Regions from separate parts of the Pseudarthrobacter oxydans genome, predicted to be linked through region 2. Evidence: predicted binding sites of a transcription regulator. Region 2 holds the regulator's gene; the other holds the start of a gene.
The links. Region 2 encodes LexA, which represses DNA repair genes until DNA is damaged. Its sites were predicted from a motif close to TCGAACANNTGTTCGA; they were not measured.

Region 1 (3,408 bases), 1.7 Mb from region 2:
AGATGAACACCGGCTTGCGACCGATCTTGTCAGCGAGCATGCCGAAGAGCGGCTGGGTGCCCAGTGCCACCAGGTTGGCGCCGACGACGAGCCACAGAGTGGTGGTGCCGTCCACGCCGGCAACCGTCTTGGCGTAGCTGATGGCGAGGGTGCCGAACACGGTGGAGACGGCGGCGATGAAGGCGCAGCAGATGACGCGGAGGACGTCGCGCCAGTGGCCCTTGAGGAGGTCGGCGACAGGGAGCTTGGAGATCTGCGCAGACTTCTGTGCTTCCTCGAAGGCCGGCGGCTCGTGCAGGGTGCGGCGGATGAAGAAGGCAACAACAACCACCACGGCACTCAGCCAGAACGGGATGCGCCAGCCGATGCCGTACTTGATCTCGTCCGGAAGGGCGAGCACGGGGATGAAGACGAGGGCAGCGAGGATCTGGCCGCCCTGGGTACCGGTGAGGGTCCAGGAGGTGAAGAAGGAGCGGCGGTTGTCCGGGGCGTGCTCCAGCGTCATGGAGGAGGCGCCTGCCTGCTCGCCGGCGGCGGAGAGGCCCTGGCAAAGCCGGGCCAGGACCAGCAGGGCCGGAGCCCACCAGCCAACGGTGTTGAAGTCCGGAAGGCAGCCGATCAGGAAGGTGGAGGCACCCATCAGCAGGAGAGTGAACATCAGGACCTTCCGGCGGCCCACCCTGTCGCCGAAGTGGCCCAGGATGACGGCGCCAACCGGCCGCGCCACGTAGGCGAAGCCGAAGGTGGCGAAGGACATGATGGCCGCGTTCGCGTCAGCATTGGGGAAGAAGACCGTGGGGAAGATCAGGGCTGCGGCGGAACCGAAGATGAAGAAGTCGTAGTATTCGACGGCGCTGCCCAGGAAGCTGGCGAGGGCTGCCTTCTTCGGCGTCCCGGCCGGGGCGGCGATGCCTGGCTCAGTGGACGGAAGTAACTGGCTCATGGAGTTCCTTAGATGTGACGACTTTGTCGCGGATGGATCAGGGGGCTCGCAGCCGGCGCGGCCTGGGGTAGGGGCTTGGCCCGGCACGGCTGGACGGTTGGGAAAACCCGAACAGTAGCCACATGGTGGGAGCTACTTGTGCGATACAGCAATGATGGCTGTGAGTGGAGTCACTTGTCAAGAAAATAATCATCATCTAGAAATAGCTCTCACTATGTGGCAACATCGAGGTATGAGTGTGAATCAAACCACAGCTGACGACGATGCAGCTGTCGACATCAAAGCGGACGCCAAGGCGGCCAAGGCGGACCGTACGGACATGGTGGGCAAGGCCCTGGGCCTCCTGGTCCTCCTGGGAGACGAGCCCCGCGGCGCGAGTGCCGCGGAAATCTCCCGCCGTGCGGACCTGCCCTTCAGCACCACTTACCGCCTGCTGGGATCGCTGACGCGGGACGGGTTCGTTGATTATGAACCGGACGGGCGCCGGTACCACCTGGGCCTGAGGATCTTCCAGCTGGGCCAGCGGGTCTCGAACCACCACGGCTTCGCAGGAACGGCCATGCCGGTTTTGCGCCGGGTGACCGAGCAGACGGGTGAGGCAACCATCCTGAGTGTCCGGGACGGCCACCACCACCTGACGGTGAACAAGGTGGACGGCCCGCAGATGTTCAGGGTGACCAGCGACCCCGGACACCTGGGCTCCCTCTCCACTACCGCCGTCGGCAAGGCCCTGGTGGCCTTCGCGGAGGATGCCGAGCGGGAAAAGCTGTTGGCGGAGCTTCCGCTGGAGCGGTTGACGGAAAAGTCCATTACGGACCGCGACGCCTTCCGTGCCGAAATCGAGAAGGTCCGGGCCCAGGGGTATGCGGTGATGGATGAGGAGAACGAGGCCGGCATGCGCGCCGTCGCGGTCCCGCTCCTCAACTCCCAGGGCCACGCGTTCGCCTCGCTGGCCGCTGCCGTTCCTGTCTTCCGCCTGAGCCTTGAAGGCCTGGAGGCGCACGTTCCCCTGCTGCAGGAGGCCGCGGCGGAACTGGCCGCGCGCCTTCCGCAGCGGTGAGCCGGTGCGTGCCCCATGGCACGAATACCGCAGAATCGGCCCTGCTTGTTCGTATCTAGAACAATAGTGCGAGAAGTGAACATTTGTTATATCGTTATTCCAGTCACCTGCTGGCGGCGTGTGCCCGAGGGCAACGCCGGCCGCCCGGTGCCGTTTCAAAGGAGCTGCACGGATGAGTAATCGAACTGAGTCCTACCTCGTGGGACTGGTCGGCGACGGCGTGATGCCGTCACTCACCCCGCCCATGCACGAACGCGAAGGTGATGTGCAGGGACTGCGCTACCTTTACCGGCCCATCGACCTCCTGGAACTGGGCCTTTCCGGGGAATCCGTGGGAGAGCTCCTCAGGAGCGCCCGGAACCTCGGCTTCAATGGACTGAACATCACCCACCCCTGCAAGCAGCTGGTCCTGCAGCACCTGGATGAAGTTTCTCCGGACGCCCGCCGGCTGGGCGCCGTCAACACCGTGGTGATCGAAGACGGCCGGTTCGTCGGCCACAACACCGACTTTTCCGGCTTTGCCGCCGCGCTGGCTTCCGGCCTCCCTGCCGCAAAGCTGGACCGCGTGGTGCAGCTGGGTGCCGGCGGTGCCGGTTCCGCCGTCGCCTACGCCCTGCTCTCCGCCGGTGTCCGCCACCTGGACCTCGTGGACATGGACGCCGCCCGCGGTGCCGCCCGGGCCGCTGAACTGGCCGGCTTCTTTCCGGACAGCACCGTGACGGCACGGACGACGACGGAGCTGCCGCGGCTGATGCCCCTGGCCGACGGCCTGGTGCACTGCACCCCCGTGGGCATGGCCGCCCACCCCGGCGTTCCCCTCGACCTGGACCTGCTGGAGCCCCGGCACTGGGTGGCGGACATCGTCTACCGCCCCATCGAGACCGAACTCGTCCGCGGCGCCCGCGCCAAGGGCTGCGACGTGCTGGACGGCGGCCGCATGGCCGTGGGCCAGGCCGCCGACGCCTTCCGCATCTTTACCGGCCTCGAAGCGGACCCGGACCGCATGCGCAGCCACTTCCTGGAACTTGTGGCCGCAGAGGAGGTGGCTGCCTGATGCGCACCGGAATTGCCACCGTCTGCCTCTCCGGCACGCTGAAGGAAAAGATGCAGGCCTGCGCCATCGCGGGCTTCGACGGCATCGAGATCTTCGAACAGGACCTAATCACCTCGCCGCTGAGCCCCGAGGATGTGCGGAAGATGGCCGCAGACCTCGGCCTGGGGCTGGACCTCTACCAGCCGTTCCGGGATTTCGACGGCGTCACCCCGGACCTGCTGAAGGCCAACCTTCGGCGTGCTGAAGCGAAGTTCAGGCTGATGTCCCGGCTGGGCATGGACACCATCCTCGTCTGCTCGAACGTGGCTACGGCCACCATCGACGACGACGACCTCCGCGCCTCCCAGCTCT
Region 2 (3,408 bases):
GAGGTGGTGCGGCTGCGGGAGTGGGCGGAGAAGACCGCCACCGGCGACCGGGATGAACTGCTGCCGGGCGTCACGGACCGTGCCTGGCGGCAGGTTTCGGTGACGTCCATGGAGTGCCTGGGCTCCCAGAAGTGCCCCATGGCTGCGGAATGCTTCAGCGAACTGGCGCGCCAGGACGCTGCTGAAGCGGATGTTGTGGTCACCAACCATGCGATGCTCGCCGTCAGCGCGTTCGAAGGCCTGGCCGTCCTGCCCGAATATGACGTGGTGGTGGTGGATGAGGCCCATGAACTCCAGGACAGGGTTACCGGGGCGGTCTCCGGCCAGCTCTCGGTGGCCATGGTCCACGCCGCTGCCGCCGGTGCGCGGAAGCACACGGCCATCACCGTTGATGCGTTGAACGCCGCAGCCGCCAACTTGGAGCTTGCCCTGGCAGGCGTGCCGAACGGGCTGCTCCCGAACGGGCTCAATGATGAACAGCTGGACTGCGTGGACCAGCTGCGGGATGCCTGCCGGGCTGCCCTCTCGGATTCAAAGGGGGACAGCAGCGCCACGGCCGACGGCGGCAGGCAGCTCGCGCGGTCGCGGCTGCTGCTCATCCTGGAACTTTGTGAACGGCTCCTGGCAGCCCGGGAGAACCGCGAAGTGGTGTGGTTTTCCCGTGCCAGTTCCTTTGACCCTGCACAGGGATTCTCCCCGCCGGACGAGACCGCTCCTGCGTTGATCAACATCGCGCCGCTGTCCGTTGCCGGGAGGCTGCGCGAAGGACTCTTCGCCGGCCACACGGTGGTGCTGACCTCCGCGACGCTGGCCATCGGTTCCGCGTTTGAACCTGCCGCGGGCGGACTGGGCCTGGTGGGTGACGGCGCCCCGAGCTGGACAGGCGTGGACGTGGGATCACCCTTCGACTACCCAAAGCAGGGCATCCTCTACGTGGCCGGGCACCTGCCGAAGCCCGGCAGGGGTGCTTCCCCGGAAGCACTGGACGAACTGGAAGCCCTGATCCGTGCTTCCGGTGGCGGGGCGCTGTGCTTGTTCTCGTCCCGGCGTGCGGCAGAGGAAGCGGCCGAGGCACTGCGCCCCAAGCTGGGGATGACCGTCCTCTGCCAGGGTGACTCCACCATGACCGGCCTGGTAAAGCAGTTCGCCGACGAGCCCGATACCTGCCTGTTCGGGACCATGTCCCTTTGGCAGGGCGTGGACGTCCCCGGCGGCTCGTGCCGGCTTGTGGTGATAGACCGCATCCCGTTTCCGCGGCCGGACGATCCCCTCATGACGGCGCGCTCACGGGCAGTAGCCCAGGCAGGTGGAAACGGCTTTATGTCGGTTTCGGCCACCCACGCCGCGATCCGGCTCGCCCAGGGGGCAGGCCGGCTGATCCGTTCCACGGGCGACAGGGGAGTGGTGGCCGTGCTTGACTCCCGGCTTGCCACTGAACGCTATGCAGGGTTCCTGCGCGGGGCGCTGCCGCCCTTCTGGTCCACAACAGACCGGAAGACGGCGATTGCCGCCCTGGAGCGGCTGGCCCGGGAAAACGCCTGAGGCCGTCTCGCTGCAGCGGACGGAGTTTCCCTGCTACAGCGAGCGGAGTACCGACACAACCTTGCCCATGATGGTGGCGTGGTCTCCGAGGATGGGCTCGTACTGGGTGTTCTGCGGGAGCAGCCACGTGTGGCCGTCACGCTGGCGGAATGTCTTGACGGTGGCTTCATCATCCAGGAGCGCGGCCACGATATCCCCGTTGGCCGCATCCTGCTGGCGGCGGACCACAACCCAGTCGCCATCGCAGATGGCTGCATCCACCATCGAATCCCCGGCTACCCGAAGCATGAACAGTTCCCCCTGGCCCACCAGTTGCCTGGGGAGCGGCATCACGTCCTCCACCAGCTGGTCGGCAAGGATGGGGCCGCCTGCGGCGATCCGGCCCACCAGGGGAACCATCGCCGTGTCCAGGGCGGTGGGCAGTTCGGTCACAGTCGCTGCACCGGGTGAACGGACGGCGGACGCCTGGCTTGCCGGCTTTGCGGCTCCGCCGTCCAGGGTCAGCGGCATCAGGACTTCCATGGCCCGCGGCCGCTTGGGGTCGCGGCGGAGGTAGCCAAGCTTCTCCAGCTGGGAAAGCTGGTGCGTCACGCTCGAAAGGCTCGCCAGTCCCACGGTGTCGCCGATCTCCCGCATGGACGGCGGGTACCCGTTTTCGTTGACCGAGCGCTGGATGGTTTCGAGGATCTTCTTTTGCCGTGGAGTCAGGCCCTTGGCGGTCCTCTTCGGTTGCGCGGTTGCCCTGCCCCCGGCGGCTGCTGCTGCCATATTCGCCAATGCCTTTCGGTTCCGCCGGCCCTCTCCATGGCCATGCCCTGGAAGTTCCCGCCCCTAAATGTCAGACCCTGCTGATCGACTGTCCAGGTGGTTGTTCTTTGGTTCAAAGCTAGGCCAGCCGCATTGCTTTTTCAAACATTTGTTCTAGCGAGTCTCGACAATGTTCGTTGATAGGTGCTAAAACAGAGAAAGCAAAGTTCGAATATATGTTCTACTCATTGCCCTGGTCATTCGAAGACTACGCCGGAAAAGGTCCGGCCGGGGGCGGAGGGAAGGACGTCCGGGCAGCACAGTACGGTCCAGGAGGGCTCAGATCATGTCAGCTACATCTGTTTCGCGGGGTTCACGCCACCAGCTGCTTTCGGTGCAGCAAATCCTGTCCCAGGCGGACAATCGGCAGGCCGGACGGCCTGCGCCTCTTCCGCCCCTTCGCCTGACCCGTCGTGGTCGCATCGTGCTGATCGGCATTCCGCTGGTCCTGCTCGCTGCCCTGCTTCTTTCGCTGGCAGGCTTTTTCAATGCCCCGGCCAAGGCGTCGGAGTCTGCGACGGATCTTGCAACGACGCCCACTGTCACAGTCACGGTCCAGCCTGGCGAGTCACTGTGGGGCATTGCGGCCGGTGTCGCACCGGAGCGTGATCCGCGGGACGTCGTGGCGGACATCGTGCAGCTCAATAACCTCCCGGCCGGCGCGGTCTTCCCCGGCCAGCAATTGTTCGTGCCCGCAAGTTAGGACCCGGCATTTTGCCTCTCCACGGGCGGCAGGGCGCGGCACGCCGGGAGCGAACAGGAAACCGTCACATTTTCCGGTGTCCGGCCCGGGCACTAAACTGTTCAGGTGAATGACCAGCTAGAGCGCCTGAACCGGCTTCCCCTCCGCAGCAACCTCCGCGGGCTTACGCCCTATGGCGCGCCCCAGTTGGACGTTCCAATCCTCCTGAACGTGAATGAAAACACCCATGGGGTTCCGGCTGACGTCAGGGCGGCCATTAGCGCAGCGGTGTCAGAAGCGGCAGCAGGACTCAACAGATACCCGGACCGGGAATTCACCGACCTGCGGAAGGCGTTGGCGGAGTACCTGGGGCACGG

Region 1: the regulator LexA is predicted to act here: its motif matches at 2,079-2,094, upstream of SMD14_RS19835 (shikimate dehydrogenase).

The regions. Positions count from the first base shown of each region.
Region 1 covers NZ_CP139438.1:4,349,969-4,353,376, reverse strand. Annotated here, with positions in the region: gene SMD14_RS19845 (MFS transporter) at 1-943, opposite strand, end outside; gene SMD14_RS19840 (IclR family transcriptional regulator) at 1,176-2,003, shown strand; gene SMD14_RS19835 (shikimate dehydrogenase) at 2,176-3,057, shown strand; gene SMD14_RS19830 (TIM barrel protein) at 3,057-3,408, shown strand, end outside.
Region 2 covers NZ_CP139438.1:1,651,707-1,655,114, forward strand. Annotated here, with positions in the region: gene SMD14_RS07515 (ATP-dependent DNA helicase) at 1-1,542, shown strand, start outside; gene lexA (transcriptional repressor LexA) at 1,576-2,310, opposite strand; gene SMD14_RS07525 (LysM peptidoglycan-binding domain-containing protein) at 2,636-3,052, shown strand; gene SMD14_RS07530 (histidinol-phosphate transaminase) at 3,158-3,408, shown strand, end outside.